Regions from separate parts of the Leclercia sp. CFBP8987 genome, predicted to be linked through region 1. Evidence: predicted binding sites of a transcription regulator. Region 1 holds the regulator's gene; the other holds the start of a gene.

Evidence for each region. Region 1 encodes PhoB, which activates phosphate uptake and scavenging genes when phosphate is short. Its sites were predicted from a motif close to CTGTCATAAAACTGNCNNAT; they were not measured.
Region 2: pstS (phosphate ABC transporter substrate-binding protein PstS) is a predicted target of PhoB. The motif match lies at 4,804-4,823, and genes of this name have one in related genera.

The regions. Positions count from the first base shown of each region.
Region 1 covers NZ_CM188255.1:999,426-1,005,981, reverse strand. Annotated here, with positions in the region: gene proY (proline-specific permease ProY) at 1-529, opposite strand, end outside; gene brnQ (branched-chain amino acid transporter carrier protein BrnQ) at 610-1,929, opposite strand; gene phoR (phosphate regulon sensor histidine kinase PhoR) at 2,339-3,634, opposite strand; gene phoB (phosphate response regulator transcription factor PhoB) at 3,656-4,345, opposite strand; gene sbcD (exonuclease subunit SbcD) at 4,540-5,745, shown strand; gene sbcC (exonuclease subunit SbcC) at 5,742-6,556, shown strand, end outside.
Region 2 covers NZ_CM188255.1:4,853,741-4,860,296, reverse strand. Annotated here, with positions in the region: gene phoU (phosphate signaling complex protein PhoU) at 183-908, opposite strand; gene pstB (phosphate ABC transporter ATP-binding protein PstB) at 923-1,696, opposite strand; gene pstA (phosphate ABC transporter permease PstA) at 1,744-2,634, opposite strand; gene pstC (phosphate ABC transporter permease PstC) at 2,634-3,593, opposite strand; gene pstS (phosphate ABC transporter substrate-binding protein PstS) at 3,676-4,716, opposite strand; gene glmS (glutamine--fructose-6-phosphate transaminase (isomerizing)) at 5,007-6,556, opposite strand, start outside.

The DNA.
Region 1 (6,556 bases):
TGCCAATCCCCCAGATGATGATGCCGATACCGGCGGCAATCATGATGATAATGGTGGCAACTTTGAAGAAGGAGAACCAGAACTCCAGCTCGCCGAACACCTTCACGCTCATCAGATTGATGGCGCAGATGATCAGCACCACGCTGAGTACCCAGACCCAGTGCGGCACCGTCGGGAACCAGACGCCCATATAGATGCCGAAGGCCGTCACGTCAGCGATGGCCACAATCAGGATTTCGAAGCAGTAGGTCCAGCCGGTGATATACCCGGCCAGCGGGCCTAAGTTTTCCTGAGCATAGCGGGAGAAGGAGCTGGCCGACGGGTTATGAACGGACATCTCCCCCAGGGCACGCATGATGATGTAGGCGGCAACACCGCCGATAAGATATGCCAGCAGAACGCTGGGACCGGCCATTTTGATGGCATCTGCCGAGCCATAAAAAAGACCGGTGCCGATTGCAGAACCCAGCGCCATAAAGCGGATGTGGCGGGCGCTCAATCCACGCTTGAGTTTGTTAGTGCTTTCCATTTTTTGACTTGCCAATTGAGACTAAAAAAAACAAAAAACCACGGGGCATTACGCCCCGTGGTTTAACTTTCAGCCGTTGCTTAGTGCGCGTTCGAAGTAACCTGACGCCCTGCAGCACGATCCCAGATAATAGCCAGTACCAGTGCCACAACGGTAGGCATCAGCCACGCCAGACCCTGTTCAGACAGCGGCAGACGCTGTGTCCAGGCGGGCAGCATGGCGCTGATTGCCGATGCCTTAATGCCGTCAAGCATACCAAAAAGCAGACTGATAAACATGGCCGGGGCGATAATTCGTGTGGAATTATTCCACCAGCCACGGGTGAAGCTCAGCACAACCAGCACGATGCACGGCGGGTAAATGGTGGTCAGCACCGGAATAGAGACCTGAATCAGGTGGCTCAGACCCAGGTTCGACACCGCCATCGAGAAGCCGCCGAGGATAAACACCAGCGTACGATAGGAGAGCGGAACGTACTGAGCAAAGAACTCTGCACAGGCACAGGTCAGGCCAACCGCAGTCACCAGACAGGCCAGGAAGATCAGGATAGCCAGCATCATGCTGCCCGCGCCGCCGAAGGTGTGCTGCACATAGGCATGTAAAATAGCTGCACCGTTCGCGCCCTGGTCAACCAGCACGCTGCTGTCGGAACCCAGACGGAACAGCGCCAGATAGAGCAGTGCCAGGCCCGCACCCGCCATCAGGCCAGCCCAGACGGTGTAACGGGTCAGCAGACGCGCTTCGGTCACGCCACGGGAACGCGCGGCGTTAACGATCACGATCCCGAACGCCATCGCGCCCAGCGTATCCATGGTCAGGTAGCCGTTCACAAAGCCGTTAGAGAAGGCCGCGTTTTGATAGGCTTCGGTAGCCGAGCTCAGCGGGCCAGCCGGCCAGACAATCGCCGCGACCGCAAGCACTACCAGCGCCAGAATCTTCAGCGGGGCGAGGAAGTTGCCCACGGTATCCAGCAGTTTACCCGGGTAGAGCGACACCAGGATCACGATAGCAAAGTAGACCAGGCTGTAGATAAACAGCGGCAGCGGGCCATCACCGGTCAGCGGGGCAATCCCCACTTCGAAGGAGACGGTCGCGGTGCGAGGGGTCGCAAACAGTGGACCGATCGCCAGATAGCAGACGACGGCCAGCATCACCCCGGCCACTTTACCAATCGGCGCGCTGAGGCTATCGACACCGCCGCCAACTTTCGCCAGCGCCACGACGGTCAGAACCGGCAGGCCCACAGCGGTGATCAGAAAGCCAAGCGCCGCGGTCCAGACGTGTTCACCCGCCTGCAGGCCAACCATAGGCGGGAAGATGATGTTGCCTGCGCCAACGAACAGCGCAAATGTCATAAAGCCCAGTGCGATGATGTCACGCGATTTCAATTGATGGGTCATAAAACCTTACTGCCTGTGGATGTGGTGTTGAAAATGTTGAATTTTTCGCTATCCCTTGCGGAACAAAACAGCGGAAAAAATGTGCAATTTCAGCGGGAAATGCTCTCCTGCTGCCGTGGTCAGGAATATTTTTTCGATTTACCACGCAAATACAGTCTGTCCGACAATATCAGGAGGGCAATTTAAACGCTTATAACGTTTAAAGGCAATATGGGATCGCAAAACCAGAACAATATACCAGCCTGAAAGTCAGACCTGAAACATTACACCAATTATAAGAAAAACCCATGGCTAATCATGCGAACAAAAAAGCAACAGGCGTATAAAATTTATCCGCGCTTCGGTTGACTGCAAAGCAAACAGGCCAGCATATGCTGGCCTATGGCAATATCTGATTACAGGTTGGCTGTCAGGCGCTGTTACTGGCAATCAAACGTTCCGGGATCACGAAGCTGAAACGCGTACTTTTGCCCGGCGTACTGACGATATCGAGACGGCTGTCGTGGTGATTAATGGCGTGCTTGACGATAGCCAGCCCCAGACCACTGCCGCCGGTCTGGCGGGAACGCGCTTTATCCACCCGATAAAAACGCTCGGTAAGACGGGGAATATGCTCCGGGCCGATACCCGGGCCATCATCCTCGACGCTGAACTCCGCCCCCGTGGGCGCATGCTGCCAGCGCACGGTGATATGGGTCCCCGCCGGGGTATGATTCACCGCGTTATAGACCAGGTTGGAGATGGCGCTGCGCAGCTCATCGTTACTGCCGCGCACTTTCAGACTGGTATCCACTTCGAAGGTGATCTGGTGCTGCTGCTGGCTTAAGGTTTGCGCCTCACGCTCTAACATCCGCAGCATCATCGGCACATCGATGGTTTCGTTGAGCGCTAAGGTTGGCGCGGCCTCAATACGGGAGAGGGTCAGGAGCTGTTTCACCAGCCCTTCCATCCGTTGCGTCTGCTCGCGCATGGTCTGCAACGCTTTTTCCCGCGGCGCGCCCTCCAGGGTCTGCTCCTGCATCATCTCCAGATAGCCCTGCAACACCGTCAGCGGCGTGCGTAATTCATGGCTGACGTTGGCGAAGAAGTTGCGCCGCGCCCCTTCCAGCTGGTGCATCTGGGTCACATCGCGCGCCACCATCAGCCACTGTTTGTCGCTGTAGGGCATCACGCGGATCTCCAGATGGCGACCGGTGTTCAGCACCAGATTGTGCGGGCGGGTGAAATCGCGTTTTTTCAGGTACTGCGCAAACTCAGGATAACGCAGCAGGTTGAGGATGTTCTGTCCATTATCGTCCGGCCAGCGCAGGCCCAGCAGCTGTTGCGCCAGTCCGTTACACCAGAACATCGCCCCCTCTTCGGTGGTGAGCACCACCGCATCCGGCAGGGATTCCGCACCGCTGCGAAAGCGTTTGATCAGGCTGCCCAGCTCGCGTCGGCGTTTTTTATTACGCATCTGCATCTGGTGCAGGCCATACAGCAGCGGTTCCCAACTGCCGCTTCCCGGCGGAGGGGTCATGCTTCTGTCCACCCACAGCCACCATGACAGGCGGAGCAGATTCCAGAAGTGCCAGACCAGCAGTCCCGTGACTGCCGCCAGCAAAAACCAGGGTAGATAACCGAAAATGGCCCCGAGGATCAGGGCCGGGATACAGCAAAGAATCAGTTCAAAGCAGAGCCTTTTCCATGACAGACGTTCCAGCACGCGTCACACTCCTGTCATTGTTCAGAAACGGGTTGAGAAACGATAACCCGTGCCGCGGACGGTCTGTACCATGCGATCGTGACCGCTGGTTTCCAGGGCCTTACGCAGACGACGAATATGTACATCCACCGTCCGGTCTTCAACGTACACGTTAGTGCCCCAGACATTATTGAGCAACTGCTCGCGGCTGTAGACGCGCTCCGGATGAGTCATGAAGAAGTGCAGCAGTTTGAATTCGGTAGGCCCCATATCGAGGGGATTTTCACCAGTCATGACGCGGTGCGAGGTGGGGTCCAGGCTCAGGCCCTGCATCTCAATCACCTCTTCCACCGCCATCGGTGAAATACGACGCATCACGGCCTTGATACGCGCCACCAGCTCTTTCGGAGAGAAAGGTTTGGTGATGTAGTCATCCGCGCCGGTCTCAAGGCCGCGAACACGATCTTCCTCTTCGCCGCGCGCGGTCAACATCATCACCGGGATATCGCGGGTTAAGGCTTCACGTTTGATATGTTTGATGAATTGCAGACCTGAGCCGCCGGGCAACATCCAGTCGAGCAGGATCAGATCGGGCCAGGGTTCGTTGAGCTGATTCACCGCGCTGTCGTAATCTTCGGCTTCTACCGGTTGAAAGCCATTTTGTTCGAGCACAAAGCAGACCATTTCACGAATGGGTGCTTCATCTTCTACGACCAGAATACGTCTCGCCATACTTAGCCCTGTCTTATTTAGGTTACATGTTTGTAATACGGCGTCATTATGCGTCAGATTTATGACAGATTTATGAAAAACCTGCCCACCAATAAAGGCAAGCCGTTGTTTTCTGGCTGCCCTGATTGTAGCGGTTATCTTCCTTCCCCTGAATGTTTATAATCCCGCTTACTTTTTTTTGCCACGGATCTGTTATGCGCATACTTCACACCTCGGACTGGCATCTGGGACAAAACTTTTACAGTAAAAGCCGCGCCGCCGAACATGAAGCCTTCCTCACCTGGCTGCTTGAGATGGCAGAATCCCACCAGGTGGACGCCATCCTCGTGGCCGGGGACATCTTCGACACCGGATCGCCGCCAAGCTATGCGCGAGAGCTGTATAACCGTTTCGTGGTCAACCTGCAGAAGACCGGCTGTCATCTGGTGATTGTTGCGGGCAATCATGATTCCGTGGCCACGCTGAATGAATCCCGTGAAATTCTGGCCTTTCTTAATACCACCGTGGTCGCCAGCGCCGGTCACGGGCCGCAGATCCTGCGCAAACGCGACGGGACGCCCGGGGCGGTGCTGTGCCCGATCCCGTTCTTGCGCCCTCGCGACGTGATGAAAAGCCAGGCAGGCCTCTCGGGGATCGAGAAACAGCAGCAGCTGTTAGAGGCCATCACCCACTATTATGCCGATCAATATACCGCCGCCTGCCAGCTTCGCGGCGACAGCGTCCTGCCGATTATCGCCACCGGGCATCTCACCACCGTCGGGGCCAGTAAAAGTGACGCGGTACGTGACATCTACATCGGGACGCTGGACGCCTTCCCGGCACAGCATTTCCCGGCGGCGGACTATATTGCGCTGGGCCATATTCACCGCGCCCAGAAGATTGGCGGCTGCGATCACATTCGCTACTGCGGCTCCCCTATCCCCCTCAGCTTTGATGAAACCGGCAAAAGCAAAAGCGTGCATCTGGTGAGTTTTGACCAGGGTAAGCTCAGCGCCGTCGACGCCCTGGAGGTGCCCATCACCCAACCGCTGGCGGTGCTGAAGGGCGATCTGGCGGCCATCGCCGCCCAGCTTGAGCAGTGGCGCGGCGTGGCGCAGACGCCTCCCGTCTGGCTGGATATCGAAATTGCCACCGAAGAGTACCTGCACGACATGCAGCGTAAGATTCAGCACCTGACGGAAGATCTGCCGGTAGAGGTGCTGCTGGTGCGGCGCAGTCGCGAGCTGCGTGAGAAGCTCCTCGCCAACAGCCTGCGTGAAACCCTCAGCGAGCTGCGGGTGGAGGAGGTGTTTGAGCGCCGCCTGGCGCAGGAGACCCTCGATGACGCCCGGCGGGCCCGGTTAAACGAGCTGTTCAGCCATGCCCTGCACGCTCTCGATAACGAGGAGGATAACGCATGAAAATTCTCAGCCTGCGTCTGAAAAACCTCAACTCGCTCAAGGGCGAATGGAAAATCGACTTTACCGCCGAGCCTTTTCTTAGCAACGGCCTGTTTGCCATCACCGGCCCCACCGGCGCCGGGAAAACCACCCTGCTGGATGCCATCTGCCTGGCGCTGTACCACGAGACGCCACGCCTCAACACCGTCTCGCAATCGCAGAACGATCTGATGACCCGCGACACCGCTGAGTGTCTGGCGGAGGTGGAGTTTGAGGTGAAAGGCGTCGCCTACCGCGCCTTCTGGAGCCAGAACCGGGCGCGCAATCAGCCGGACGGCAACCTGCAGGTGCCGCGCGTGGAACTGGCCCAGTGTGAAGACGGCAAAATCCTCGCGGATAAAGTGAAGGATAAACTGGAGCTTGTCGCCTCGCTGACCGGGCTGGACTATGACCGCTTTACCCGCTCGATGCTGCTCTCCCAGGGGCAATTTGCCGCCTTCCTCAACGCCCGGCCGAAAGAGCGCGCCGAACTGCTGGAGGAGCTAACCGGGACCGAAATTTACGGCCAGATCTCGGCGATGGTATTTGAAAAACATAAAGCGGCGCGCAGCGAGCTGGAGAGGCGTGAAGCCCAGGCCGCCGGGGTGGTGTTACTCAGCGACGAGCAACAGCAGCAGCTCCAGCAAGGTTTGCAGGTACATACTGACGAAGAACAACAGCTGCTGGCCCAACAGCAGGCCCAGCAGAAAGCGTTTAACTGGCTGACCCGCCACGATGAGCTGCTGCGCGAGCAGCAGCGATCGATGGCCGCCCGGCAGCAGGCGCAGCAGGC
Region 2 (6,556 bases), 1.0 Mb from region 1:
GTGTTTCAGTTGCTCACTTTAATAACGGGATGTTTTAGGGTAGAAGAGAAAAGAAAACAACCGGGAAAAGAGTGAAGTGTGACTGACGGCAATATTATTACGCAGCGATACGGTGAGTTATTCGCAGAGAAAATAGTTTGATATTTAAATATAACGCCAGCAAAGCTGGCGTCAGAGAAAAATTACTCTTTTGGATCGCTACCCGCGAGCATTTTGTCCAGCTCATCCCCGCCAACGTGACGGAAATCCTGGCCCTTCACGAAGTAGAAGATGTATTCGCAGATGTTCTGGCAACGGTCACCGATACGTTCAATAGAGCGGGCGCAGAACAGGGCGGTCAGAACGCTTGGGATGGTGCGCGTATCTTCCATCATGTAGGTCATCAGCTGACGCACAATGCCTTCGTACTCCTGGTCGACCTTCTTGTCTTCACGGTAAATACGCACCGCTTCATCCAGATCCATACGCGCAAAGGCATCCAGCACGTCGTGCAGCATCTGCACGGTGTGGCGCCCCAGCGACTCCAGGCTCACCAGCAGCGGCTGGTGCTGATGAGAGAACTTCTCCAGCGCGGTGCGGCAGATTTTGTCCGCTACGTCGCCAATACGTTCCAGCTCGGCGATGGTTTTGATGATCGCCATCACCAGACGCAGGTCGCTCGCCGTCGGCTGACGCTTGGCGATGATGCGCACACAGGCTTCGTCGATCGCCACTTCCATCATGTTAACGTGTTTATCGCCTTCCACCACGCGCTTCGCCAGCTCGCTGTCCTGGTTATGCATCGCGGTGATCGCGTCAGAAAGCTGCTGCTCGACCATTCCGCCCATGGTCATCACCTGGGTGCGGATGCTTTCCAGCTCTGCGTTGAACTGGCCGGAAATGTGTTTATTAAGATTGAGATTATCCATTGCGCCCTCCTGAATCAGCCGTAGCGTCCGGTGATGTAGTCTTCTGTTTGTTTCTTCGCGGGCTTGGTGAACAGATCGTCCGTGTTGCTGAACTCAATCAACTCGCCCAGGTACATAAACGCCGTGTGGTCTGAACAACGCGCGGCCTGCTGCATGTTGTGGGTGACGATCACTACGGTGTAATCCTGTTTTAACTCAGTGATCAGCTCTTCGATACGGCCGGTAGAGATCGGATCCAGCGCTGAGCACGGTTCATCCAGCAATAACACTTCCGGGCGAATGGCGATACCACGCGCAATGCACAGACGCTGCTGCTGACCACCGGAGAGAGAGTATCCGCTCTGGTGAAGTTTATCTTTGGTTTCGTTCCATAATGCGGCCTTGGTCAAGGCCCACTGCACGCGCTCGTCCATATCGGCACGGGAGAGCTTCTCAAACAGGCGCACGCCAAAGGCGATATTGTCATAAATGGACATCGGGAACGGCGTTGGTTTCTGGAACACCATGCCCACTTTGGCACGCAGCAGGGCGATATCCTGGGTATTGGTCAGGATGTTATCGCCATCAAGCAGGATCTCGCCTTCGGCGCGCTGCTCCGGATAGAGTGAATACATTTTGTTAAAGGTACGCAGCAGCGTGGATTTTCCACAGCCCGACGGACCGATAAATGCCGTGACCTGGTTTTTAGCAATATCCAGGTTGATGTTTTTCAGGGCATGGAACTTGCCGTAGTAGAAGTTCAGATCACGAACCGAAAGGATCCCCGGGGCAGTATCGACCATACTCATTGACTCATTTCCTCATCCGGCGCCGCAGCGTGCCACGCCGTCAATAATTAACCGTGTTTCTTCTTCGCGAAAATAACGCGCGCCAGAATGTTCAGTAACAGTACGCACAGGGTAATAATCAGTACCCCGGCCCAGGCCAGTGACTGCCATTCGGCAAACGGGCTCATCGCAAATTTAAAGATGGTGACCGGCAGGTTGGCGATCGGCTGCATCATGTCCGTGCTCCAGAACTGGTTGGAGAGGGCGGTAAAGAGCAGCGGTGCGGTTTCACCGGCAATACGGGCCACGGCCAGCAGGACGCCGGTCAGGATCCCGGAGATAGACGCCTTCAGGGTGATGGCAGAAATCATCTTCCACTTCGGCGTGCCCAGCGCGTAGGCCGCTTCACGCAGGCTGTCCGGCACCAGTTTCAGCATGTTCTCGGTGGTACGGATGACGATCGGCACCTGCAGCAGCGCCAGCGCAATCACCCCAGCCCAGCCGGAGAAGTGCTCCATCTGCGCCACCACGATGGTGTAGACGAACAGACCGACCACAATCGACGGGGCAGAGAGCAGAATGTCGTTGATGAAGCGGATCACTTCCGCAATCCAGGATTTACGGCCGTACTCCGCCAGATAGATCCCCGCCATGATGCCGAGCGGCGTACCAAACACGGTCGCCCAGAGGATCAGCAGGCCGCTGCCCGCCAGGGCGTTCGCCAGACCACCGCCCGCCGTATTTGGCGGCGGGGTCATCTCGGTAAACAGCGCCAGCGACATGCCGTCGATACCGCGCGTTACCGTGGAAAACAGGATCCAGATCAGCCAGAACAGACCAAAGGCCATCGTCGCCATCGAGAGCGTCAACGCGAGGCGGTTCTTCATGCGGCGCTTCGCCTGCATTTTGCGGCGTGATTCCGCCAGCTCCACGGTGTTTTGCATTTCAAGCGTTGCCATTAGCGTGCCCCCTCATTTTTCGCCAGGCGCATGATCATCACTTTGGAGATCGCCAGAACGATGAAGGTAATAACAAACAGAATTAAGCCCAGTTCCATCAGCGCGGCAACGTGCAGGCCCGACTCCGCTTCAGCGAATTCGTTAGCCAGCGCCGAGGTGATGCTGTTGCCCGGCATGTAGAGGGAGGCGCTGTCGAGCTGGTAGGTGTTACCGATGATAAAGGTCACGGCCATGGTTTCACCCAACGCACGACCCAGACCCAGCATTACACCGCCAATCACCCCATTTTTGGTAAATGGCAGGACGATGCGCCAGATAACCTCCCAGGTGGTGCAGCCGATGCCGTAGGCCGACTCTTTCATCATCACCGGGGTCTGTTCGAAGACATCGCGCATCACCGCCGCGATGTACGGAATAATCATGATAGCGAGGATGACGCCTGCGGCCAGGATCCCGATACCGAACGCCGGACCGGAGAAGAGCGCGCCGACAAACGGAATATTCGACAGGACGTTGCCCACCGGCTCCTGGAAGTATGTCGCGAACAGCGGGGCAAAGATAAACAGGCCCCACATGCCGTAAACGATACTCGGGATTGCCGCCAGCAGCTCAATGGCAATACCCAGCGGACGCTTCAGCCAGCTCGGCGCCAGTTCCGTCAGGAACAGGGCGATACCGAAGCTCACCGGCACGGCAATCAGCAGGGCGATAAAGGAGGTCACCAGCGTGCCGTAGATCGGCACCAGCGCACCGTAGATATCGTTCGGGGCATCCCACTCTTTGGTCCACAGGAAGGAGAAACCAAATTTCTGGATGCTCGGCCACGAGGAGAAAATCAGAGACACGATAATGCCGCCCAGCAGCAATAGCACAATCAGCGCAGCCAGTCTTACCAGCGCGCTGAAAATCATGTCACCTTTTTTACCCGGAGGGTTAAATGCAGGCTTGGTTGCAGCCATAAATTACTCTTCTGTTTGAGACGTTTCACGAAAGTTAGCGGGTAAGCTCACGCCACCCGCCATCTTCGTCAAAAATATCCTGTTAGTACAGCGCTTTACCACTGCTGTCTTTCACGTTGGTTTTCCATGCAGCACGAATCTGCTCAACCACGCTGTCCGGCAGGCTGGCGTAATCCAGGTCATTAGCCTGTTTGCCGCCATTTTTGTATGCCCAGTCGAAGAACTTCAGCACTTCAGCGCCCTGCTCTGGCTTCTTCTGATCTTTGTGGACCAGGATGAAGGTGGTAGAGGTAATTGGCCAGGCTTCGTCACCTTTCTGGTTGGTCAGATCCTGTGCGAAGGATTTGCTCCAGTCAGCGCCTTTGGCAGCATTAGCAAAGTTCTCTTCGGTCGGGCTAACCGGTTTGCCATCAGCAGAAATCAGCTTGGTGTACGCCAGGTTGTTCTGCTTGGCGTAAGCATATTCTACATAGCCGATTGAGCCAGGCAGACGCTGTACGAAGGCCGCGATACCGTCGTTACCTTTACCGCCCAGGCCGGTCGGCCAGTTCACGGTAGAGCCGGAACCCACTTTGGATTTCCACTCTTCGTTCACTTTCGCCAGGTAGCTGGTGAAGACGAAGGAGGTACCGGAGCCGTCAGCACGACGAACCACAGCGATGTTCTGCGAAGGCAGTTTCACGCCCGGGTTCAGTTTGGTGATGGCTTCGTCATCCCATTTTTTGATTTTGCCGAGATAGATATCGCCCAGGGTTTTGCCATCCAGCACCAGCTCGCCGGACTTCAGGCCAGGGATATTCACGGCCAGCACAACACCACCGATAACGGTCGGGAACTGGAACAGGCCTTCCTGCGTCAGTTTTTCATCCGACAGCGGCGCATCAGATGCACCGAAATCAACGGTATTTGCGGTAATTTGTTTAACGCCACCGGAGGAGCCGATACCCTGGTAGTTCACCTTGTTACCAGTCTCTTTCTGGTAGGTATCAGCCCATTTGGCATACACCGGCGCAGGGAAGGTTGCACCAGCGCCAGTCAGGCTTGCCTCTGCGAATACAGAGAACGCGCTCATCGATAAGGTCGCGGCGACAACAGTTGCGACAGTGGTACGCATAACTTTCATAATGTCTCCTGCAAGATTTTCGTAAATCGTTGTTTAGTGGCTACGATGAGCAAAATAGGACAAACAGGTGACAGAGAAATGTACGAATTATGACAGTTTTATGACAGTCACAATTTCGCTTAAAGAAAATAAGAATAATTGTTTATTATCAGATAGTTGATATATTTTATGACACTATGATTTCAGAAAAATTTTCTTTCTGTGACACTGAAAAAAATAGCTGAATATGACAGTTTGTCATTTAAAAACGCGGATAAAAAAAGCTCCACCCGAAGGTGGAGCTGGAGGGATTATTCTACGGTAACGGACTTCGCCAGGTTACGCGGCTGGTCAACGTCGGTGCCTTTAATCAGCGCGACGTGATACGCCAGCAGCTGCAGCGGTACGGTATAGAAGATTGGCGCGATCACCTCTTCCACATGCGGCATCTCGATGATGTGCATGTTGTCGCTGCTGACGAAACCGGCATCTTTATCTGCGAAGACAAACAGAACACCGCCGCGAGCACGGACTTCTTCGATGTTGGATTTCAGTTTTTCCAGCAGTTCGTTGTTAGGTGCCACCACGATCACCGGCATATCCGCATCGATCAGCGCCAGCGGGCCGTGTTTCAGCTCGCCTGCAGCGTAAGCTTCCGCATGGATGTAGGAGATCTCTTTCAGCTTCAGCGCGCCTTCCAGCGCGATCGGGTACTGATCGCCACGGCCAAGGAACAGGGCGTGATGTTTGTCAGAGAAAGCTTCCGCCAGGGCTTCAATACGTTTGTCCTGAGAGAGCATCTGCTCAATGCGGCTCGGCAGCGCCTGCAGGCCGTGCACGATGTCATGCTCAACAGAGGCATCCGCCCCTTTCAGACGGGCCAGTTTCGCCACCAGCATCAGCAGGACCGTCAGCTGAGTGGTGAACGCTTTGGTTGAGGCCACGCCGATTTCGGTGCCGGCGTTGGTCATCAGCGCCAGATCGGATTCACGCACCAGCGAGGAGCCCGGCACGTTACAGATCGCCAGCGAACCGAGGTAACCCAGCTCTTTGGACAGACGCAGCGCCGCCAGGGTGTCGGCGGTTTCACCGGACTGCGACAGGGTGATCATCAGGCTGTTACGGCGCACGGCCGATTTGCGATAGCGGAATTCAGAGGCGATTTCGACGTCGCATGGCACACCGGCCAGGGCTTCAAACCAGTAGCGGGAGACCATACCGGAGTTGTAGGAGGTGCCGCAGGCCACGATCTGAATATGCTCGACGTTAGCCAGCATCTCGTTGGCGTTAGCCCCCAGCTCGCTCAGATCCACCTCGCCGTGGCTGATGCGCCCGGTCAGGGTGTTTTTGATGGCGTTTGGCTGCTCGTAGATCTCTTTCTGCATGTAGTGACGGTAAGCACCTTTGTCACCCGCGTCGTACTGCAGGCTGGATTCGATATCCTGACGCTTCACCGGCGCACCAGATTTATCAAACAGTTTCACGTCGCGGCGGGTCACTTCGGCAATATCGCCCTCTTCCATGAAGATAAAGCGACGGGTCACCGGCAGCAGCGCCAGCTGATCGGAAGCGATAAAGTTCTCGCCCATTCCCAGACCAATCACCATCGGGCTGCCCGAACGGGCGGCCAGCAGGGTGGATGGATCGCGGCTGTCCATGATCACCGTGCCGTAGGCGCCGCGCAGCTGAGGGATGGCACGCAGTACGGCTTCACGCAGCGTACCGCCCTGCTCCAGCTCCCAGTGAACCAGGTGAGCGATCACTTCGGTGTCGGTTTCTGACACGAAGGTATACCCGCGTTCAGTCAGCGCTTCGCGCAGCGGCTCGTGGTTTTCGATGATGCCGTTATGCACCACCACAA